DNA from 3 places in the Nonomuraea sp. NPDC049607 genome. Region 2 is predicted to be linked to each of the others. Evidence: riboswitches for the same ligand, from Rfam matches in the RefSeq annotation. Region 2 holds a riboswitch; each other region holds the start of a gene.
What was found. A riboswitch is a leader RNA that binds a small molecule or an ion and turns the genes downstream of it on or off. The one in region 2 is predicted to bind cyclic di-AMP.
Positions count from the first base shown of each region.

Region 1: another riboswitch for cyclic di-AMP. It lies ahead of AB0J97_RS29820 (CHAP domain-containing protein); the one in region 2 lies ahead of AB0J97_RS06180 (C40 family peptidase).
Region 3: another riboswitch for cyclic di-AMP. It lies ahead of AB0J97_RS03900 (NlpC/P60 family protein); the one in region 2 lies ahead of AB0J97_RS06180 (C40 family peptidase).

Region 1 covers NZ_JBFAOV010000017.1:81,235-88,913, forward strand. The annotation lists gene AB0J97_RS29805 (hypothetical protein) at 1-899, opposite strand, end outside; gene AB0J97_RS29810 (aldo/keto reductase) at 1,021-1,842, shown strand; gene AB0J97_RS29815 (Gfo/Idh/MocA family oxidoreductase) at 1,862-2,815, shown strand; cyclic di-AMP (ydaO/yuaA leader) riboswitch at 2,933-3,070, shown strand; gene AB0J97_RS29820 (CHAP domain-containing protein) at 3,083-3,778, shown strand; gene AB0J97_RS29825 (class I SAM-dependent methyltransferase) at 3,844-4,662, opposite strand; gene AB0J97_RS29830 (YciI family protein) at 4,828-5,256, shown strand; gene AB0J97_RS29835 (RNA polymerase sigma factor) at 5,300-6,571, shown strand; gene AB0J97_RS29840 (extracellular solute-binding protein) at 6,932-7,679, shown strand, end outside.
Region 2 covers NZ_JBFAOV010000002.1:395,791-403,469, forward strand. The annotation lists gene AB0J97_RS06160 (thioredoxin domain-containing protein) at 115-759, opposite strand; gene AB0J97_RS06165 (O-methyltransferase) at 894-1,541, shown strand; gene AB0J97_RS06170 (branched-chain amino acid aminotransferase) at 1,606-2,703, opposite strand; gene AB0J97_RS06175 (3-isopropylmalate dehydrogenase) at 2,893-3,939, opposite strand; cyclic di-AMP (ydaO/yuaA leader) riboswitch at 4,039-4,192, shown strand; gene AB0J97_RS06180 (C40 family peptidase) at 4,223-4,768, shown strand; gene AB0J97_RS06185 (NAD(P)-dependent alcohol dehydrogenase) at 4,752-5,744, opposite strand; gene AB0J97_RS06190 (DUF2306 domain-containing protein) at 5,922-6,548, shown strand; gene AB0J97_RS06195 (response regulator transcription factor) at 6,521-7,198, opposite strand; gene AB0J97_RS06200 (sensor histidine kinase) at 7,262-7,679, opposite strand, start outside.
Region 3 covers NZ_JBFAOV010000001.1:791,993-799,671, forward strand. The annotation lists gene AB0J97_RS03885 (helix-turn-helix domain-containing protein) at 1-6, shown strand, start outside; gene AB0J97_RS03890 (cytochrome P450) at 1-1,099, opposite strand, end outside; gene AB0J97_RS03895 (LuxR C-terminal-related transcriptional regulator) at 1,377-1,589, shown strand; gene AB0J97_RS03900 (NlpC/P60 family protein) at 1,619-2,662, opposite strand; cyclic di-AMP (ydaO/yuaA leader) riboswitch at 2,669-2,820, opposite strand; gene AB0J97_RS03905 (amino-acid N-acetyltransferase) at 3,108-3,677, shown strand; gene AB0J97_RS03910 (hypothetical protein) at 3,688-4,698, opposite strand; gene AB0J97_RS03915 (RDD family protein) at 4,807-5,325, shown strand; gene AB0J97_RS03920 (RDD family protein) at 5,431-5,919, shown strand; gene AB0J97_RS03925 (Lsr2 family protein) at 6,434-6,766, shown strand.

The DNA.
Region 1 (7,679 bases), on a different contig from region 2:
TGCGATCGCAGGTCGGGGGCCGCCCTGCTCGTCCACCAGTCGTCGGGAACGTCCACCGGCTCGACCTCGACACCGCGCGGGCCGAGCAGCACCCGCAGCGAGGTGATCGCGGTCGAGGGAAGGCTGAGCACGCGCTGCCCCGCGTCAAGGCCGCGCAGCGTCAGCTCGGCCGGCACGCCCGCGTCGTGCACGGTGATGCCGGGACGCTCCCTGATCAGCGCGAGGTCGACGGGGTCCTCGCGGCGGTGCGGGTAGTAGGCCAGCGGCTCGCGGCCGGCCAGGTCGGTCAGCCAGCGCAGGTAGCGGTCGCGGTGCACCAGGCCGTTGCGGACCAGGGAGGTGCCGAGGACGACCGTGCGCTCGGCGGGGCCCTGCGTGCTCGGCGGCTGGGCGCGCAGCCAGGCGAAGTCGTGGTGCACGAGGTCGACGCCCGCCTCGCGGACGGCGTCGGCCAGCTTCTCGGGGACGGGCAGCGCGGTGAAGACCGAGACCCGGCTCATCCGCAGCCGCAGCGCGGCGGCCAGACCTAGCAATGCCCGCGCCCGCGACGGCGTCGCCCGCGCCCGCAGCAGCGGCCGGTACGGCCCGGCGGCCAGCAGTTCGAGCAGCCTGAGTGTGGCCAGGCCGTCGTCCACGACGACGATGCGGCCGGGGTCGGAGGTCAGCCAGCGCACCTGGACCTTGCCGGAGAACGCGTCGCCCACCGCCTGGACGCGGCGCGGCATGCGCTCGCGCGGCTCGTCCAGCACCAGGCCTGGAGGCAGGTCGAGGCGGCGCAGCTCCTTGCGGGTGGCGCGCAGCGGGCGCAGGCCGGCGCGCGGCACGACCACGGTGTCCGGGCCGAGCAGCCCGGCGTGGTGGGCCTCGACGGCGCACAGCATCTGGAGCGGAGACTCCACCCAGGCCGACGCCTGTCTGACCACTCTGTTTCCCCCAGCCGGTGGAGCGCCTTGCACGACCCGTCACAAGCTAACCCGGCCTGCTTAAGCCGCAAGAAACGACACGTGAACAATGGAGGGTATGAACTCGCTGATGCTCAACACCGACGGTGTGCAGATACCACAGCTCGGCTTCGGCGTCTGGCAGGTCTCTGCCGACGACGCCGAGCACGCCGTGACGACCGCGCTGCGCGCCGGATACCGGCATGTCGACACCGCCGCCGCCTACGAGAACGAGGAGGGCGTCGGCCGGGCCGTGCGCGCCGCCGGGGTGCCACGGGAGAAGGTGTTCGTCACCACCAAGCTGTGGAACGGCGACCACGGGCGGGCCGAGCAGGCCTTCGACGAGAGCCTGGCCCGCCTGGGCCTCGACTACGTAGATCTTTTCCTGATCCACTGGCCGGTTCCGGAGCAGGACAAGTACGTGCAGGCCTGGCGGGCGCTGGAGAAGATCTACCGTGACGGCCGGGCCAAGGCCATCGGGGTCTCCAACTTCACGGTCGCCACCCTGACCCGGCTGATGGACGAGACCGACATCACGCCCTCGATCAATCAGATCGAGCTGCACCCGTACTTCCAGCAGCGCGAGATGCGGGCCTTCCACGAGGCCAACGGCATCCTGACCGAGGCGTGGAGCCCGCTCGGGCAGGGCAAGGGGCTGCTGGCCGACCCGGCGCTGCGCGTGCTGTCGGAGAAGTACGGCAAGACGCCCGCGCAGATCGTGCTCCGCTGGCATCTCCAGCTCGGCAACGTGGTGATCCCCAAGTCGGTCACCCCGGCGCGGATCGAGGAGAACATCGACGTGTTCGACTTCATCCTCGACTCCGAGGACCTGGTGGCCATCGGCGCGATGAACTCTGGGCGGCGCATCGGGCCCGACCCCGACTCGTTCAACCTGACCTGAGCGCTCTACGATCTCGGGCGTGCGACATTTCACCTGGGGAATAGCGGCGACCGGCGGCATCGCGCGTACCGTGGGGGCGGCCATCGTGGCCGAGCCCGGCATGCGGGTGGCCGCCGTCGGCTCGCGGAGCCTGGTCAGGGCGCGGGCCCTGGCCGACGAGCTGGGCGCGGAGTCGGCCTACGGCTCCTACGAGGCCCTGTGCGCCGATCCGGCCGTCGACGCGGTCTACGTGGCCACGCCGCACGCCCAGCACCTGGAGGTGGCCGAGGCGGCCATCGCGGCGGGCAAGTCCGTGCTGTGCGAGAAGCCGCTGGCGGCCAGCGTGGCCGACGCCGAGCGCATGGTGGCGCTGGCCCGCGCGGCCGGGGTCTTCCTCATGGAGGCCATGTGGATGCGGTTCAACCCGCTCATCCAGCGGGTGGCGGCCGATCCGCGTTTCGGGGAGATCCGCTCGGTGCGGGCCTCGTTCGGGTTCGCGCTGCCCTACGACCCCGCCCATCGGCTGTGGGCGCCGGAGCTGGGCGGCGGGGCCCTGCTCGACCTGGGGATCTACCCGTTCGGGCTGGCGCAGCTCCTGCTCGGCATGCCGCGTGAGCTGCGGATCACCGGCTCGCTGGCGCCGAGCGGGGTCGACGCGGAGGCGGGCGGGGTGCTGCTCTACCCGGACGGACGGCGGGCGCTGGTGGACGTGTCCCTGCTCGCCCATCACGCCAACGACGCGAGCGTGGTGGGCACGTCGATGCGGGCCGACATCCTGGCGCCGTTCTGGGCGCCGCAGCGGGTGCTGCTGTCGGGGCCGTCGATGGAGACGGAGGAGCTGGTGCTCGACCCGGCCGACAACGGGTACGCCGGGGAGCTGCGCGAGGTGCGCGCCGCCACGGCCGAGGGCCGGACCGAGAGCGCCGTCATGCCGCTTGACGAATCCCTTGCCATGATGGGGCTTCTGGCCGACGCGCGGGGGCAACTCTCCTAGCTGCGCCTTTAGGCACTTGCCTTCTTCTTGCCCGATGTATTACCTTGTGGGGCATCTCGCGGCAGACGTCCGGTTTGTCCGGCTTTGTCCAACCATCGCAAGACATTTCACAGGATCGTCCTGTGACCGCTGAATCCGCCTCCGGGCGGAACCGGGGACCCACGTCCTTTGGGGTGAATCGGCACTTCGGTGCCGTAGGGCAGCTTCCACGTCCGAACCCGTCAGCTAACCCGGTAAGCGGCATGGAAGCAAGGAGTAATGCCCTCGATGGCCAAGCACCGTCCCATCCGTGCCCCGAAGATCAACCACCTCCGCGCCGCGCTCGGCGCGACCATCATCGCCACCGCGATCGGCGCCCACGCCACCGCCGCCGGCGCCGACAGCGTCGACCCGGCCGCCTCCACCGGCCACTCGGCCGTCGCGCCGCAGGCCGCCGCCCAGGCCGGCAGGGCCGGGGAGACCCAGGTCAACGTCACCGCCGCACAGGTCCTGGCCGTGGCCAAGGCCCAGGTCGGCATCTCCGAGAACGCCTACGGCGGCGGCACCAAGTTCCAGAAGTGGTACGCCGACTCCCAGCGCGCCGCCGAGACCGTCGCCCGCGACGGCGGCAGCCGCCAGGACTACGTGAACGCCGCCTGGTGCTCGATGTTCGTCTCCTGGGTCGGCGAGCAGACCGGCGCCCGCCCGCAGGTCGGCTGGGACGCCTGGACCGTGGCCCACGCCAAGTGGTTCGCCGCCAACAAGCGCTGGGGCACCGAGGCCAAGCCCGGCGCCGTCGTCTTCTTCTCCTGGGGCGGCAGCAAGAGCCTGGACGCCATCCAGCACGTCGGCTTCGTCGTCAAGGACAACGGCAACGGCACGATCTCCACGGTCGAGGGCAACACCGGCAACGGCAAGGTGGAGGAGCGTGTCCGGCCGAAGTCGCAGGTCGTCGGCTACGGCTACCCGCAGTACGCGGGCTGACCTCCCCTGCTTCGAGCGCGGCTTCGAGCGCGCGTCCCGCACGAGGGACGCGCGCTCGCCGCGTCTCAGGGCCGGACCGCCACCAGCGAGTACAGCACCGGCAGGTGCGAGTCCCCGAACGGCAGCCGGTAGCGGCCGTCCTCGCCCTCGGTCAGCAGCCCGCGCGGGTCCAGCTCGACGGCGACGTGCTCGCCCAGCTCGGCCACCGTGAGCCCGGCGCGCGCCGCCGCCGTGACGATCTCGCCCACCGAGTACGGGTACTGGACGGTCTCCTGGGCCTCGGTCACCACGCCGGCGTCGGCGTACGTGCCGGTCACCGTCTCGCGGTGGGCCTGGCCGCCGCCGTAGGGCCAGTCGGCCACCAGCGGGTCGAGCGAGGCCACCGTCTGGTAGGCCGGATGCAGGTCGACCAGCACCAGCCGCCCGCCGGGCCGCAGCGCCATGGCCGCGCCGCGCATCCAGGCGGCCAGGTCGCCGATCCAGCACAACACGCCGTACGTGGCCACGGCCAGGTCGAAGCCCCCGGCCAGCGACTCGGGCAGCCGCTGCGTGTCGGCCTCCACGAACGTGGCCGCCAGCCCGGCCTCGGCCGCCAGGTCGCGGGCGCGCGCGACCGCCACCGGGGAGAAGTCGACGCCGGTCACCCGCGCTCCGAGCCGCGCCCAGCTCAGCGTGTCCATGCCGAAGTGGCACTGCAGGTGGAGCAGGTCCTTCCCGGCGACGTCGCCGGCCAGGCGGCGTTCGAGCGCGTAGAGGGTCTGCCGGCCGGCGAGGAAGGCGTCCACGTCGTAGAACCTGTCGGCGGGCGTGGAGCCGTGGACGCGGGCGCGCTCGTCCCAGAGGGCCCGGTTGGCGGGGAGGCCGGCTGCTGCGGGTTGGGGCATGGGCCGAGGATGGCACATCGGCCACGCGGTCGCACGACCGGTACCGTGCCCTGGACAACGAACGATCCGCCCCCGCGTGTCGATCCGGCGGGCGCCCGTTCGACGCTCGGGTGAGACCGGCTCCGCGGCGCGATCGCGGGCGGAAGGGACGGCAGAGTGAAGTTCATGATCGTCGGCAAGGCCAGCGCGGAGACCGAGGCGGGGGCGGTGCCCAGCCAGGAGGTCGTCGACAACATGCACGCCTACAACGAGGCGCTGACCAGGGCGGGGGTGCTGCTGGCCGCCGAGGGCCTCTACCCGAGCTCGCAGGGCGCGCAGATCGCCTACAGCGGCGGCCGCGCGAAGGTGATCGACGGCCCGTTCGCCGAGGCCAAGGAGCTGATCGCGGGGTTCTGGCTGATCCAGGTGAAGTCCAGGGAGGAGGCCGTCGAGTGGGCCCTGCGCGTGCCCGTCCCCGAGGGCTGCGACGGGATCGCGCTGGACGTGTGGCGGGTCTACGACGCCTCCGACGCGCCGGACGCGGCCTCGTCCGACCCGGTGGACGTCGAGCGGGAGCGGGCCATGCGCCGGCGCCTGGGCACGTGGGAGCCCTGACCGAGGCTTGCGGACCCCGGGCGGCGGCTGGTGTCATGTGCCGATGACGGCTTCCGAGGCACCCCGGACGATCGAGGCGGTGACGGCCTCCGACGCCCACCGGGCGGTCGAGGCGGTCTGGCGGATCGAGGCCGCGCGGCTCATCGCCGGCCTCGCCGGGCTGGTCCGCGACGTCGGCCTGGCCGAGGAGCTGGCCCAGGACGCGCTGGTCGCGGCCCTGGAGCAGTGGCCGGAGTCGGGCGTGCCACGCAACCCGGGCGCCTGGCTGATGACGGTCTCCAAGCGCCGCGCCGTCGACCTGATCCGCAGGAACGAGCGCATGTCCCGCAACCTGGCCGAGCTGGGCCACCGGCTGGAGAGCGCCGAGGAGCCGCCCGAGCCCGACGAGATCGAGGACGACCTGCTCCGGCTGGTCTTCACCGCCTGCCATCCGGCGCTGTCGATGGAGGCGCGGGTGGCTCTGACCCTGCGGGTGCTCGGCGGCCTGAGCACCGACGAGATCGCCCGCGCGTTCCTGGTGCCCGAGCCGACCGCCGCCCAGCGGATCGTGCGGGCCAAGCGCACCCTGGCCGACCGGGAGGTCCCGTTCGAGGTGCCGCAGGGCGCCGAACTGGCGGGACGGCTCTCGTCCGTGCTGGAGGTCATCTACCTGATCTTCAACGAGGGGTACTCGGCGACGGCGGGCGACGACTGGATGCGCCCCGGCCTGTGCGAGGACGCGCTGCGGCTGGGCCGGGTGCTGGCGGGGCTGATGCCCGCAGAACCCGAGGTGCACGGGCTGGTCGCGCTCATGGAGATCCAGGCGTCCAGGGCGGCGGCCCGGGTGGGGCCGTCCGGCGAGCCGGTGCTGCTGCTGGAGCAGGACCGCACCCGGTGGGACCGGCTGCTCATCGGGCGCGGGCTGGCGGCGCTGGCGCGGGCCGAGAAGCCGGGGGGCGCGTCCGGGCCGTACACGCTCCAGGCCGCCATCGCGGCCTGCCACGCCCGCGCGCTCGATCCCGGCGACACCGACTGGGTGCGCATCGCGAGCCTGTACGAGTCGCTGGCCCGGCTGGCCCGCTCCCCCGTCGTCGAGCTGAACCGGGCGGTGGCGCTGTCGATGGCCTACGGCCCGGCGGTGGGCCTGGAGCTGCTCGACCAGATCGTGGACGAGCCGTCGCTGAAGGGTTACCACCTGCTGCCGAGCGTCCGCGGCGACCTGCTGTTCAAGCTGGGCCGGCGCGGCGAGGCGCGGGCGGAGTTCGAGCGGGCGGCCTCGATGACCCGCAACTCCCGCGAGCGGGCCCTGCTGCGCGAGCGCGCCGCCGCCTGCTGAGGAACGGCGATCCCCTCTGCGGAGGGCGGACGTTGGAACGTGCCAGGCGGCCGTCACGCTCCGTGACAGCCGGGCCTGACCCGGAGCAAGCACGGAGGGTCCGGGCGACATGCCCTTGATGCGGCACGAAAGACGTCTCTTGAGGTGGGAGCGCTCCCAAACGGCCTTTCGCGCCCTTTGTGCCCTTCAATCCTGATTTTGGGGCGCAAAACGCACCATTGGTAACGGTTCCGTTTCGGTGGATTGACGGACACAGCCGGTAAGTGCACCCTTTGTGGGAGCGCTCCCAAACACTCCCACCGCGGCGGAGCGCGTGCCGCGGTGCACCTCCCCCACCATTCACCCGAGAAGGGGTCTCCCATGATGATCAGCAAGCGTCGCGGTCTGGCCGCGGCCTCAGCCCTGGCCGCGGCGGCGCTGACCGTCGCGTCGTGCGGCAGCGGCGACACGCCGGCCGCCGGCAGCTCCCCCGCTTCCTCCGCGGCGGCGGCCGAGCCCGTCACCATCCGGGTGCAGACCTTCGGCGGCGGCTCCAACTTCGGCTACAAGAACGCCATCGAGAAGTGGAACGCCGAGCACAAGGACATCCAGATCAAGGAAGAGCACCTGACCGACCAGTTCGAGCAGCAGTACTGGCCCCAGATGATCCAGTGGCTGCAGTCCGGCAACGGCGCCGGTGACGTCGTCGGCATCGACGAGGGCGGTATGGGCCTGGCCAAGGCGCACCCCGAGTGGTGGGCCGACCTGAAGGAGTACGGACTTGAGGGCCGCAAGGCCGACTACCCCGCCTGGAAGTGGGAGAACGGCGTCACCGCCGACGGCAAGATCTTCGGCCTCGGCACCGACATCGGCGGCATGAGCCTCTGCTACCGCGCGGACCTGTTCAAGAAGGCCGGGCTGCCCACGGACCGCGAGAAGGTCGCGGCGCTGTGGCCGACGTGGGACGACTTCATGAAGGTCGGCCAGCAGTTCCAGGCGAAGGTGAAGGACACCAAGTTCACCGACGGCACGAACACGCTCTACAACGTGGTGCTGTACCAGGAGGCGGCCAAGAACGGCAACGTCGCCTACTTCGACAAGGACAACAACCTCATCGTCGACAAGAACC
Region 2 (7,679 bases):
CTGTGTCAGCCAGCGCGCCTGCCGATAATGAGCAGACTGTAGAACATGGTGCCTGCCAGTCTGCCACAGGGATTCACCATCTGGCACATCGGTCTCAACTCGTGGACACGACCTTTACACTTGCACGCCGGTGCCGCCGACGATGACGCGTTCGAGCGCCGCCGGGTCGAACACCTCGTTGCCGAGCTGCTGCCCGTTGAGCAGGACGGTCGGCGTGCCCTGGATCTGGATCTTCGCGGTCTCCGCCAGGTGCGTCTTGGCGTACGACTGCGAGGTCACGCACTCGTCCACCGAGGCGCCCGCCTTCCTGGCCGCCGCGACCAGCTCCTGCACGGTGAAGCCCGAGGCCGTGCCGTGCGGGGCGGGCTGCATCGCGTAGAGCGCGTCCCTGAAGGCCAGCCAGTTCTCCTCCGGCATGCACCGGGCGGCGGCCGCGGCCCTGATGGAGTTGGAGCGCATGGGCTCGTCCTGGAAGATCGTCACGGGGTGGAAGACGACCTTGAGCCTGCCCTCCTTGGCCAGCTTCTGGATCGTGCCGTCGACCTTGGAGTGCATCTCCTTGCAGATCGGGCAGTCGAAGTCCTCGTACACGTCGAGCACGGGCGCGTCGCTGGACCTGTCGGCCAGGACCATCGAACCGTCGAGCTGCCTGGTCAGGCGTACCGACCCGGCCGTCTCACCCGGCTCCGAGAAAGCCAGCACACCCAGCACCACCAGGGCCGCACCCGCGACCACGACCGCAATCAACCGCTTCATCATCCGCCCATTTCCCCGCTCACCGATCGCGCAGACCCTACCAACGCCAGAACCACTCTCCGGACGGCCGCCCGGCGCGGCTCCCTCATTGGTACCTGATGACGGTGAGAGAACGCTGTGAGGAGAGAATGACCTTCATGAAGGCGAACCTCCTCGACCCCGCGGTGGGCCGGTACATCCTCGACCACTCCACCCCGCCCGACTCCCTGCTGGAGGAGCTGGCACGGGAGACGGCCGAGGCGACGGGCGACCGCGCCGGCATGCAGATCTCCGCCGACCAGGGCCGGTTCCTGACCATGCTCACCCAGCTCGCGGCCCCGGCCGTGGCGGTCGAGGTGGGCACGTTCACCGGCTACTCCTCGATCTGCATCGCGCGGGGGCTGTCCGGCGGGCGGCTGCACTGCTTTGACGTGAGCGAGGAGTGGACCTCGATCGCCCGGCGCTACTGGGAGAAGGCGGGCGTGACCGACCGCGTCTCGCTGACGCTCGGGCCCGCCCTGGAGACGCTGGCCGCCTTCGACGAGCCCGTCGACCTGGCCTTCCTCGACGCCGACAAGGGCAACTACCCCGGCTACTACGAGCTGCTGGTCGAGCGGCTGCGGCCGGGCGGCCTGCTGCTGGCCGACAACACGCTGCGCAGCGGGCACGTGGCCGACCCGGCGCACGCGGAGCCGACGACGGTGCAGATCCGCGAGTTCAACGACCTGGTGATCGAGGACCCGCGGGTGAGCGTGGTCGTGCTGCCGATCGCCGACGGGATCACGATGATCAGGAAGAACCACTAGACCCCCCTTGACCACGGGATCCCGGCGGTGGCCGGCGGCTGAACGCCGGCCTCCCCGGCACGCCCTAGGCGATCTTGTGGATCCAGCCGCGAGTGTCGGGGCGGGCGCCGTACTGGATGCCGACGAGCTCCTCGCGCACCCGCATGGTCACCGGGCCCGGGGTGCCGTCGGCGATGGTCCAGGAGCGGTCGGCGCCCCTGACCGAACCCACGGGGGTCACCACGGCGGCGGTGCCGCACGCGAACACCTCGGTCAGCTCGCCGGCGGCGCAGGCGGACTCCCACTCGTCCACCGAGATCAGCCGCTCCTCGGTCTCCAGGCCGAGCTCGTCGGCCAGCTCCAGGATCGACTCGCGGGTGATGCCGGGCAGCAGGGTGCCGGTGAGCGCCGGGGTGACGAGCTTGTTGCCGAAGACGAAGAACAGGTTCATCCCGCCCATCTCCTCGACGTACTCGTGCTTGTGGGCATCGAGCCAGACGACCTGGTCGCAGCCGTTCTCGACGGCCTGGCGCTGGGCGACGAAGGCGGCGGCATAGTTGCCGCCGCACTTGGCGAAGCCGGTGCCGCCGGGCGCGGCGCGCGTGTACTCGGTCGACAGCCACACCGAGACGGGCTTGATGCCACCGGCGAAGTACGAGGCCGCCGGCGAGGCGATGACCATGTACTTGTAGGTCTTCGACGGGTAGTTGACGCCGAGCCCGGCCTGCGTGGCGAACATGAACGGACGCAGGTAGAGGCTGTGGCCCTCGGTGGTCGGCACCCACTCCTTGTCGGCCGAGACCAGGAGCTCCAGCGACTCCACGAACGCCTCCTCCGGCAGCTCCGGCATGGCCATGCGCTCGGCCGAGCGGTTGAAGCGGGCGGCGTTCGCGTACGGACGGAAGGCCACGATCGAGCCGGAGATCTGCCGGTACGCCTTCAGTCCCTCGAACAGCTCCTGCGCGTAGTGGAAGACCGAGGTCGCGGGGTCGAGCAGGAGCGGCCCGTACGGCAGGAGCGCGGCGTCGTGCCACCCCTGGCCCTCGGTGTAGTCGATCGTGATCATGTGGTCGGTGAAGACCTGCCCGAACCCGGGGTTCGCCAGTACCTGCTCCCGCTCGGCCGCGGTGCGAGCGTGGTCGGAATGCTGCACGTCGAAGCTGAGCTTCTGAGCGATGGTCATGACGACGGTCCTTACTCTCTGCGAATCTACGATCCTGAAAGCTACTGCCCACGAGCAGTATTCGTACTTCCTATTGTCTTGCCATTTGGGATGGCAAGAGGCAGTTGGGATGGGTTCAACCCTCTGAACGCCAAAAAGCGCCTGGCAGTCCTCGTCGGGACCGCCAGGCGCGTACGGGGCTAGACGGTCCTAGCCGGATACTCGCGCGGAGATGTCGTCGCCGATCTCGCTGGTCGAACGGCCGGCGCGGCCGGTGACGCGCTCGGCGATGTCGGCGGCCACGGCCTGCTCGACCTTGGCGGCCTCGGCGTGCAGGCCGAGGTGGTCGAGGAGCATGCCCACGGACAGGATGGTGGCGGTCGGGTCGGCCTTGCCCTGACCGGCGATGTCGGGCGCGCTGCCGTGCACCGGCTCGAACATGCTCGGCGAGGTGCGCTCGGGGTTGATGTTGCCGCTGGCCGCCAGGCCGATGCCGCCGGCGATCGCGGCGCCGAGGTCGGTGATGATGTCGCCGAACAGGTTGTCGGTGACGATCACGTCGAAGCGCTCGGGCTGGGTGACGAAGAACATCGAGGCCGCGTCGATGTGGCTGTAGTCGGTGGTGACGTCGGGGAACTCCTCGGCCACGCGGTTGACCGTGCGCTGCCACAGGTCGCCGGCGAAGGTGAGCACGTTCGTCTTGTGGACGAGCGTGAGCTTCTTGCGGGGCCGCGACTGCGCCTTCTGGAAGGCGTAACGCACGACGCGCTCGACACCGTGGGCGGTGTTCAGCGACTCCTGGGTGGCGATCTCGTGCGGCGTGCCGCGCCGCATGACGCCGCCGGTGCCGGCGTAGAGGCCCTCGGTGCCCTCGCGGACGACGACCATGTCGATGTGCTCGGCGGTGGCGCCGGCCAGCGCGGTCTCGACGCCGGGGAACAGCTTGACCGGGCGCAGGTTGACGTAGTGGTCGAACTCGAACCTGAGCTTGAGCAGCAGGTCGCGCTCCAGGATGCCCGGCGGCACGCTGGGGTCGCCCACGGCGCCGAGCAGGATCGCGTCGTAGCCGCGCAGCTCTTCGAGCACCGCGTCGGGCAGCGTCTCGCCCGTGCGGTGGTAGCGGGCTGCGCCCAGGTCGTAGTGGGTGGGCTCGATCTTCGTGCCCACGGCCTCCAGGGCCTTGAGCCCTTCGGCTACGACCTCGGCGCCGATGCCATCCCCGGGGATGACGGCCAGGCGGATGTTACGCGACTCCATGGGCGGTACCTTACCGGCTCGTCTCGGCTGACGAACACATCATCTCAATCTCCGGACAATCCGTTTTGGGGGGATTGCGACCTTTTGACCGTTTCGTTAGAGTCCGACGAGCCTAATCCACGCAGCCGCTGCGTGGAGCCGGGGACCCATCTTTCCCCCCGGGGCGAATCGGCACCGCTCTCAAGCACCGCCGTAGGGCTACTTCCAGGCCCGAGCCCGTCAGCTAACCCGGCCGGCCACGTGGAAGGACAGTCCCCTGTCTAGCATCGCCATTCTCCTGGCGGTGGCGGCGGGCGGAGCGGGTCTCGCGCCCGCCGCTCCCGCCGACCCCACCCCCGCCATCACCCTCACCGGCCCCCAGGTGAAACAGGTCCAGGAACGGCACGTGCCGAAACCGGCCTGGAAGGTCGCCCTCGAATACGCCATGGACAAGCGCGGCACCCCGTACGTGTGGGGCGGCGCCAGCGAGCGGGGCTACGACTGCTCGGGCCTCATGCTCAGGGCCTACGAGGACGCCGGCATCGAGCTCCCCAGAGTCGCCGCGGATCAGTACGGCGCCTTCTCCAAGAAAATCGCCTGGAAAGACCTCAAACCAGGCGACCTGGTGTTCTTCAGCGGCCTCGGCCACGTCGGCATGATCTCCAAGCCCGGCTACATGGTCCACTCCCCCCACACCGGCGACGTGGTGAAGGAGGAACGCCTGTCGCAGTGGCGCAGGCAGGCCTTCGTCGGCGCGGTACGCCCCGACCCCCAGGGCGTCAAGCGCTGGGCCGACTACGCCCAGCTCCGCAAGGCCCCGGCCCCCGCGATGCTCACCGCGACCCTGTGACGACGACCTTCCCCGGCGAGTGTCCCTCCTCCTGGTAGCGGACGGCCGCCGGGATCTCGCCGAACGGGAAGGTCCTGTCGATGACCGGGGTGACCTCCCCCTGCTCGATCAGCCCGGTCAGCGTCAGCAGGTTCGCCCTGTTGCTCCCGCAGCGGACCACGTCCGCCCTGACGATCCGCTGCGGGACGAAGGTCGCCGACGCCAGTGCGGCGAACATGTGGCCGGCCGGCTGCACCCAGCGGCCGGCCGGCCCGCCGACCAGCACGTACGTGCCCTTCCTGGTCAGCACGCGACGGCAGTCCGACAGCCGGCGGCCGCCCGCCACGTCGATGAGGAGGTCGAAGCGCCGGCCCGAGGCCGCGAAGTCCTCCTTGGTGTGGTCGACGACGTCGTCCGCGCCGAGCGAGCGGACCAGGTCCGCGTTGCGCCCGCCGCACACGCCGGTGACGTGGGCCCCCATCGACCTGGCGAGCTGCACGGCGAACGTGCCCACACCGCCGGACGCGCCGTTGACCAGCACCTTCTGGCCCGGCTGCACGCGTCCCTCGTCGCGCAGCGCGATCAGCGCGGTGTTGGCCGCCATCGGCACCGCCGCCGCCTGCTCGAACGACAGCCCCCGCGGCTTGGGGGCCACCTCGTCCTGCCGCAGGCAGACGTACTCGCCGAAGCCGCCCCGCAGGGACATCGCGTACACCTCGTCGCCGGGGCGGAACAGCGTGACGTCCTTGCCCGCCGCCTCGACCTCCCCCGCCACGTCGGCCCCGAGGACGGCGATGCTCGGCCGCAGCAGCCCGACCCCGCCGCCCATGACCCGGGCCAGGTACGGCTCTCCCCGCATGAAGTGCCAGTCATAGGGCTGCACGGACGTGGCCCGCACCCGGATCAGCACCTCGTCGTCGCGCGGCACGGGCCGCTCGACCTCGGTCAGGACGAGCTGGTCGGGCGAGCCGAACCTGCGCAGGACGTAGGCCTTCATCGTTTCCTCCCTCGTGGATGTGCCGTCAGTGTGGGCGCGACCTGCGCGGACGCTCAACGGTCGAAAGGCGACGGCTCGATGGCCGAAAGTACGACGGCCCGTCCCGCCGATGGTGCGAACGGGGAGGGGCCGTCCGCGCGATGACCCGGCACGGCCGCGGCCGTCACGCTCTCCCCCATGAGATGGATCGCACCCGCCGGGCTGCTCACGCTCAGCGTCGTCCCCCTGGTCGCCGGCGCCCTCCGGGTGACCGAGCTGGCCTCCGGCGCCGCCGTCACGGCCGACAACGCGCGGTTCTTCGCCATGCCCGTGCCGGTGCTGCTGCACATCCCGGCGTCGCTGGCGTTCTGCGTCCTCGGCACGTTCCAGTTCCAGGCCGGGTTCCGGGCCCGGCGGCCCGGGTGGCACCGGGTGGCGGGGCGGGCGCTGGTGGCGTCCGGGCTGGTCGCGGCGCTGTCAGGGCTGTGGCTGACGCTCTTCTCCGACCTTCCGGCGGGCGACGGCACGCTGCTGGCCGCCTTCCGGCTGCTGTTCGGAACGGCCATGGCCGCCTGCCTCCTGCTCGGCCTGGCCGCGATCCGGCGGCGCGACGTCGCCCGGCATCGGGCCTGGATGACGCGCGGGTACGCGATCGGGCTCGGCGCGGGCACGCAGGCGTTCACCCTGGCGTTCGGGCTGGCCGCCTTCGGGCCACCCGGCGAGCTGGGCCGGGCGCTGCTCGTCGGCGCGGGCTGGGTGATCAACCTGGCGGTGGCCGAGTCGGTCGTCCGCCGGGGTCAGGTGCGTACGCGGTCGGTCTCGTAGGCCCACATGGCGATCTCGACGCGGTTGCGCACGCCGAGCTTGGTCATCAGGCTCGCGACGTGGCTCTTGACCGTGCTGAGCGAGATGTGCAGCTCGGCGGCGATCTCGCTGTTGGTCCGGCCGCGGGCCACCGCGCGCAGGATCTCCTCCTCGCGGCCGGTCAGCGCCTCGACCGGCTGCGCGGGCGCCTCGGTACGCCCGGCCCCGGCGAAGGCGGCCAGCAGGCGCGCGGTCACGCTCGGGGCGATGAGCGCCTCGCCGCCGGCCGCCGCGGTCACCGCCTGGGCGAGCAGCGCTGGGCCGGCGTCCTTGAGCAGGAAGCCCCTGGCTCCGGCGCGGAGGGCGGCGTAGACGTACTCGTCGAGGTCGAAGGTGGTGATCACGACCACCGCCATGGGGTCGGCGACGTCGGGCCCGGCCAGCTGCCGGGTGGCCGCGATGCCGTCGAGGCCGGGCATGCGGATGTCGAACAGGCACACGTCGGGACGCAGGCGGCGGGCCAGCTCGACGGCCCGCCTGCCGTCGCCGGCCTCGCCGACGACCTCGATGCCGGGCTGGGCGTCGAGGATCATCCTGAGCCCGGTGCGGGCGATCTCCTGGTCGTCGGCGACGAGCACCCGGATGGCCCCGGCCTCCCGCTGCTCGGTCACGCGGCCTCCCGTCGGTCGGTCATGCGGCTTCCCCTGCTCGGTCATGCGGCTGCCGCTGGTCGGTCATGCGGCTTCCCTGGGCAGGACGGCGGTGACCGTCCAGCCCCGGTTGGGGTTGGGGCCCGCCTCGCAGGTGCCGCCGAGCAGGGCGGCGCGTTCGATCATGCCGATGAGACCGTAACCGGGGGCGGCGACGCCACCGGCGCGGTCGCCGTCGTCGCTCACGGTCAGGCGGACGGCGGCGTCGTCGGCGGTGACGCGGATGGTGATGTGGGTGGCGTGGCGGGCGTGCCGCCGGGCGTTGGTGATCGACTCCTGGGCGATGCGGTAGAGCGCGGCGCCCGCCGACGGCGGCAGGTCGCCGAGCCCGTCCGCGACCTCCACCTCGACGGCCGGGCCGACCCGCGGGCGGCCGGCGAGCTGCCGCAGGTCGTCGAGGTGGCGGCCCGGGGCCAGCTCCGCCGGCTCGTTCCTGCGCAGC
Region 3 (7,679 bases), on a different contig from region 2:
GCCTGAGCCGCACCGGCAGCCGGGCCAGCCCGCGCAGCACCACGTTCTCCTTGTACGGGGGCTCCGGATCGGCGGCCTCCATCTTCGGCGCGGCCACGGCCAGCGCGGACAGCGCGATCTCGCCCTCCATCCTGGCCAGCGTCGCCCCCAGGCAGAAGTGCAGGCCGAGCCCGAAGGCGAGATGCCGGCCGGGCTCGCGGCCCGGGTCGAACCGGTCGGGATCGGCGAACGCGGCCGGATCGCGATTGGCCGCGCCGATCGGCACGAGCACGGCCGAGCCGGCGGGCACCGGCGTGCCGCCCAGTTCCCTGTCCTCCAGCGCGATCCTGGAGGTGAGCTGGACCGGCGGATCGAAGCGCAGCACCTCCTCGACCACCTCCCTCGGCCGCTCGGCGGCGCGGTGCAGCAGGCCGTGCCGCAGCAGGTTCAGCACGCCGTTCGCGATGAGGTTGACGGTGGTCTCGTGGCCGGCCACGAGCAGCAGCACGCAGGTCGACAGCAACTCGGCCTCGGTCAACTCCTCGACGCGCGCGAGGGCGCTCAGGAGGTCCTCACCGGGACGCTCGCGGCGCAGGGCGATCAGGCGGCGGAAGTAGTCGCGGAACTCGTTCCTGGAACGCTCCGTTTCCGACATGAGAGCGTCTGTCAGCATCGGGTCAAGTCCGCGGGCAAGAGCCTCGCTCCATCCGCGGAAGCGCTCGTGGTCCTCCGGCGGCACCCCGAGCATCTCGCTGATCACCATCACCGGCAGCGGGTGGGCGAAGCCGGAAATCAGCTCCGTCTCCTCCGGCAACCGCCCGATCAGGTCGGCGGTGATCGCCTCGACCCGCGGCCTGAGCCGTTCGACCATGCGCGGGGTGAACGCGCGGCTGACAAGGTTCCGCAACCGGGTGTGATCGGGCGGGTCCATGAGCAGGAACGACCTGCCGGGCTGACCTGCCTCTTCCGCCACGGGGGCGGACGTTCCGTGACCGAACATCGGGTCACGCAGGACGGCCGCGCACAGCTCGTACGTGGTCGTGACGAGCAGCCCGCCGCGCGTTCTGAAGATCGCCCCGGCCGCGCGGAGCTCTCGATATCGGACGTACGGATCGCGCACAAATTGCGGATCCGAGGGATCAAAACCCAGGAGGTCGGTGGCGCTCATGGGGGGCTGGACCGGGCCGCCGAATTGATCGTTTGGACCGTTCATAGCGGACCGTGGCGTGCCGACATATGCGGAGTACGTCACATATAAGTGATCATGTCAATAGCACTGGTCAAGGGCGGCGATTGTCGTGCTTGACGACCTTTCCGCGATGCGTTTACCTTCACCGAGACGAGCGGCTTTGCTCCACTGAAAGGTCCGAGTTCTGCTGTTGGGGGGAGGGCTCCCGGTGGATGTGCTCACTGAAGGCGTTGAGCTGAGCCACGCGGATTTGGCGTTACTGGCTGAACTGGCCAGAGGGGTGACCGTCGACCGGGTCGGGAGACGGCTGGATATCAGCGGACGGACCGTACGCCGGCGGCTCAGAGGCATCTGCGACCGCATCGGCGTGGCCACGGCGATCGAGGCCGTGGCGTGGGCGGCGCGCCGCCAGCTCATCTGACGGCGCGGAACTCCGAAGTGAATCGCCGGTCAGTCCGCGATGCGCACGGCGCCGGCGAACGGCCGATTGCCGAGCGCGGAGATCCGGACGACGTCGCCGGTCTGCGGTGCGTGGACCATCATGCCGCCGCCGATGTAGATGCCGACGTGGTGCAGGTCGCTGTAGAAGAAGACCAGGTCGCCGGCGCGGAGCTGGTCGCGGCTGATGTGCGTGCCGGCCGTCCACTGGTCGCCGGTGTAGTGGGGGAGCGAGATGCCCACGCGCTGGTAGGCGGCCATCACCAGGCCGGAGCAGTCGTAGGAGCGCGGCCCTTCGGCGCCCCACACGTACGGCTTGAGCTGCTGGGTGAGGGCCCACTTGGCGGCCTGGGCGGCCTTGCCGTTGCCGATGACCGGCAGGTTGACGCGTACGGCGCGGGTGCCGGGGCGGCCGGCCTCGCCGACGGCCCGCCGGTAGAGGTTGCTCTCGACCTTGGCGACCAGCTTGGTGATCTTCGAGCGCTTGCCCTCAAGATCACTGACGATCTTCTGGACCTCGGCGATGCGGGTCTTGGCGCCCGACCTGGCGCGCTCGGCGGCCTCCATGGCCTTGGCGAGCTGGTTGACCTCCTCGCCCTGCTGCTGTTCGAGCGCGTACGTGGTCGCGGCCCGGTCGAGGAAGGTCTCAGGGTCGTCGGACTGGGCGAAGACCAGGGCCTTGTCCAGGCCGCCGGTGATGTAGGCGTTCTGGGCGAGCAGCGTGGCCCTGGCGCGCTTGGCGGCCAGGTCGGACTCGCTGGTGGCCAGGGTCTTCTGGGCGGCGTCGTTGGCCTTCTGCGCGGACTTCAGCCGTTCGCGCTGCCCGTTGTACTCCTCGGTCAGCGTCTCGATCTCTTCGTGCATCTTCTCGACCTGGTCGGCCAGCTCGGAGAGCGACGGCTTCGGGTCGGCGGCGGCGGAACCGACGGGTACGGCGAACAGCATCGCGGCGACGGCGGCGCCGATGACGCCGAGGCGACGTGAGCGCCTGGCCTGCTCCCGGGGACGGGCGTGCCTGCCCCCCGGCTTCCCCTCGCGATCGAGCGTCCGCTTCACCAACCAAGCTCCTCTCATCGACGCCGGCCGGGTTAGCTGACGGGTTCGGGCCGGAGCAGCCCTACCGAGATGATCGGATTCACCCCGAGTGGTGGCGCGAGGTGCTCGCCACCGGTGGTTCCCCGGCTTCCCTTGCGGGAATTGGGCGTGTCTTTCCGCGCGCATTACGCGGAGAACATCGTCGCTGGACACTAATGCACTCCGGGTTCGCGCTCAACCGGAACTACCGAGTCTGTAGAGGTTTCACAACTGAAGGGTCACAAGGTGATCTCGTGGGTAGCCGTACGGAAGCGGGCTTCTGCACCTTTTGTCCAGCATTCTGGGGGGTGACGACTGGAGGAAAGCTCCAGGTCGGGGCGTGTTCATCTGGACACAGCATGTGATGAGATGCCCGAGACGTGGGATTTAGGGCTGAGCCGTAATGAGATCTGTACCCTGGAGAGCCATGGAGCAGGTGGCCGAAGTGGCAGTCCCCGAGACCGCGGTCGTGGTCAGGCGTGCCCGCACGCCCGACGTGCGCGCGATCAGGCGTCTCGTGGACACCTACGCGGGCGCGGGTCCGCGGCTCCTGGAGAAGGCCACGGTCACGCTGTACGAGGACGTCCAGGAGTTCTGGGTGGCCGAGCTGAGCGGGGAGGTCGTCGGCTGCGGCGCGCTTCACGTGCTCTGGGAGGATCTCGCCGAGGTCCGTACGGTGGCGGTCGATCCGGCGTGCCGGGGAATGGGGGTCGGGCATCGGATCGTCTCGGCACTCGTCCGGCAGGCGAAGGATCTGGGGCTGCGACGTGTATTCTGTCTGACTTTTGAGGTCGACTTCTTCGCGAGGCACGGTTTCCGCCCCATCCAGGGCACGCCGGTCTCACCCGAGGTCTACGCCGAGTTGCTGGCCTCGTACGACGAGGGTGTGGCGGAGTTCCTTGATCTGGAACACGTCAAACCGAACACCCTTGGCAACACCCGCATGCTGCTGCATCTGACATCGGGTGACGCGGACCTTGACCACTTGGAAAGGTGATTGTTGATACCTATGTCGATACGTTGGGCAGCACAGGCATGTGTCCTGACACGTGCCACATGCGCACTCGAAGCGAGGTGACACGGTGAGCACCGGACAGCCGCCGTATCCACAGGACGAATCCGGCGAGAACCCCGAGTACGGGCAGCACCAGGGCCGTCGCCCCGGTGAGCCCGACCCGGACGTGACTGTGGTCGGCTACCGGGCGGACGACGCCTATGGCCAGCCCCCATATGGCCAGCAGCAGCAACAGGGCTACGGCCAGCAACCCCAATACGGTCAGCAACAGCAGCACGGCCAGCAGCAGGGCTACGGCCAGCAGCCCCAGTACGGCCAGCAGCAGGGATATGGCCAGCAGCAGGGCTACGGCCAGCAGCCGCAGTCCTCGGGCCAGCAGTACACCCAGCCCGGCTATGGCCAGGAGGCCCAGTACGGCCAGCAGGCCGCCTCGGGCCAGCAGGGTTATGGCCAGCAGCCGCAGTACGGCCAGCAGCCCCAGTCGCTGCCCGACTACGGTCAGCAGCAGCAGGGCTATGGCCAGGAGGCCCAGTACGGGCAGCAGGGCCAGCAGGGTTACGGCCAGCAGCCCGCCTCCGGCCAGCAGCAGGGTTACGGCCAGCAGCCGCAGTCCTCGGGCCAGCAGTACACCCAGCCCGGCTATGGCCAGGAGGCCCAGTACGGCCAGCAGGCCGCCTCGGGCCAGCAGGGTTATGGCCAGCAGCCGCAGTACGGCCAGCAGCCCCAGTCGCTGCCCGACTACGGTCAGCAGCAGCAGGGTTACGGCCAGGAGGCCCAGTACGGCCAGCAGGGCCAGCAGGGTTACGGCCAGCAGCCGCAGTCCTCCGGCCAGCAGCAGTACGGCGACCAGCAGCAGGGTTACGCCCAGCAGCAGTACGGCCAGCAGGGTTACGGCCAGCAGCCCGCCTCGGGCCAGCAGGGCTACGGCCAGCAGCAGTACGGCGAGCAGCAGCAGGGCTACGGCCAGCAGCAGTACGGCGAGCAGCAGCAGGGCTACGGGCAACAGCAGTACGGTGACCAGCAGCAGTACGGCCAGGCATACGGCCAGCAGCAGCAGTCGCAGCCCTACGGTCAGCCCGGCTACGGCCAGCCCTACGGTCAGCCCGTCGGCGTGCAGCCCCCGGGCGCTCCGGCCCCTCTGGCGGAGTGGTGGCAGCGTCTGGTCGCGAGGATCATCGACGGCGTCATCCTCGGGATCGTGAACTTCGTGATCGGCCTGATCTTCGGCCTGTTCGCGATCGGTTACGACTCGGCGACCGGCTCGACGTCCGGCTTCATGTCGGCCTTCGTCATCGCCATCCTGTCGACGATCGTCACGACCGCCATCTGGGTGGTCTACGAGTTCTTCATGACGAAGTCGAACGGCCAGACGGTCGGCAAGCTGGTCATGGGGATCAAGGTCGTCCCGGTGGGCCAGGCGCTGGCTCCGGGCGGGCTCGCGTCCGACATGGCGATCAAGCGTGCCGGCGTCACCTGGGGTGGCTACATCCTGAGCATCATCCCGATCCTGGGTGCGCTGATCGGCTGGGTGTGCGTCGCGGTCAACGGCGCCTCGCAGCTGTGGGACAAGCCGCTGCAGCAGACGTTCGCGGACAAGTTCGCGGGCACGGTGGTCGTGAAGATCAAGTAATCCCGCGTCAGCGTAAAACAGGGGCCGGCTTCCCGCCGGCCTCTGTTTTGTGTGTGCGGGGCGTACCAAAATGGGGGGACGACCGCCGACCCCGTGAGGTGGGATATGGCCGGGACACCGTCGTGGGCGGGCACCGTGCCCGCGGAATGGTGGGAACGCCTCGCCGCCCGCTTCATTGAGGCGCTGGTCTTCGGGGTCTTCTATTACATTCTGTTCATCGCGCTGTGGGGCATCTTCCGAACTGTCGGGATGTTGGAGGCGTTCGACGGGCGGCTCCCGGGGATCTTCGCGTGGTTCCTGGCCGGCCTGTGTTATACGGCCTATGACTGGCGGGCCCATTGCCTGCGCCGGCGGACCTTCGGCCAGGCGATCATGAAGATTCGCCTGGCGCCGGACGCCCTGCCGCGCCGGGCCCTGCTGAAACGAGCGCTGATCTATCCCGGGCCTGTCATGCTGATGGGCATTCCGGTGGTCAATCTGCTGGCCGGAATGCTGCTGTTCGGCGTCGGCCTGCTCATCCTGATCGACAAGCCGTTGGAGCGCGGGCCGCATGACAGGCTGGCCGGAACGCGGGTGGTAAAAGATCTTCGTTGAGGCATCCGCACCTGGGAAGATGCCTTTTCGCAAAATTTTCCCTTGATCCGGTAAGGAGCCTGGAGAGACTGGCATTAGGCTATGGGGCGTCCGGGTTGCCGGATGTTGGTGCCCCTGCTCCCTGAGGGCGACTGTGTGTGGCTATGGTCGGTTCCGGGTGAGTTGTCACCTAGGCGTCATGAGCGTCCGGCGTGCTCCGCAGGTCGCGCCGGGATGCGTATTTAGCGCCCCCGAAACCCCGCTAGCCCTGGAGGCGAGGACGAATGGAAGCCGTAACAGACGTATTGTCAGCGCTCATCCCCCCGGTCGTGGTAGGCGGCGCCTTCATCTTTGGCGCGGTGAAGTTGCTGCGCTCCGAGGTCGCCGGGCGCCGGTCAAACCACCAGGATCAGGCCGAGAACCAGAACTGATCTGCCAGTCAGCGAATCCACGTGGCGCTGAATTGTCTCCGCGCCTTTCCGGGTATATGTTTGGGCGAGCGAATGAAACAATGCTCCGGGAAAGGATTGCGTAGATGGCCAAGCAGATCCAGGAGATTCTCATCGATGACCTCGATGGGGGCGAGGCCAATGAGACGGTCAGCTTCGCTATTGACGGCTCCTCCTATGAGATTGACCTCAGCGACGTTAACGCCAAGAAGCTGAGGGACGCACTCACGCCTTTCGTGCAGCACGCCCGCAGGGCAGGAGCCGTGTCCGCCCGCCGCCGTGGTCGCGGCGGCAACCGTGCGATGAGCCGCGAGAAGAGCTCGGAGATCCGGCAGTGGGCCAAGGCTCACGGTCTGCCGGTCAGCGAGCGCGGCCGCATCGCCTCCACCGTCGTGGAGAAGTACGAAGCGGCTCACTGAGCCTCGTCGAGAGAGCCATCTCCTGACCATGCGCTTATGCCGTTCGCCTAGGACCCCGGCGAGCGCCATAAGCGCATGATCGTTTTTGTGGGGAGTTCGCGAATCTTCCCGGCCACTTGTTGATCTTCTGATTCGCCCAAATGTGGGCGTATTGCTCTCCTGGGACGCCGTGGAAGGCGTCTTGTGGGGGAGTGGAACGCGCCGGGCTTTGCGGCGGCGTCCGTGCCAATTCCCGGGCGCCCCGGCGGGCCCGCTTCTTCGCCGCCTCCCGCGCCGGGAACGGGCCAATGCCGTCACCCGCCGCAATGTTCCCGTTCCCGGCTCCTGCGGCGTACGCGCAAAGCGGTGACGCTCCGCCACACAAACCGGACCGCGCCCTTCTGGTGGGCCCTTCTGGCGCGTCCTGAGTCCGCCCTCTTGCGCACCGGCTTCTTACGGTCTTCTGCGGGGTTCTCGGGCTTCTCGGGGGCGGCGTCGCGGACGGCCGCAAAACGTGGCCGTGCGACTGGTGGGACGCGATGGAAAACCGGCGTCCTCTCCCTTGTGCCGCACATTGTCCCGTCGCGGGAGCCCCACGGCGACGGCGGACCGGTAACCCGGCTGACCCGATGGGGATTACGCGTGGCGTGCGTTCCGTGCCGCGTTGTGCTCAGGGCGTAGCGTCCGCGCTTGGACTCGGTTTGGTGCAGGACATACGATGATTACGTAACAGATACGGGCGCGGGCATCCGAGATGCGTGGGCGGACGGGCACCCCAAGGCCGGCTTCGCCCAGCGTCCGATGGCCGATCCGTGTTGGTCCGCCCTGGGCCGCGGGCGTCGAATTCCAGGCGCTTCCGGGAAGCGCCTAAACATCGTTCGCTTGCGGCGTATCGGGAACACGTCACCCCCGAACAGTAGTTGGATAGAGGGTG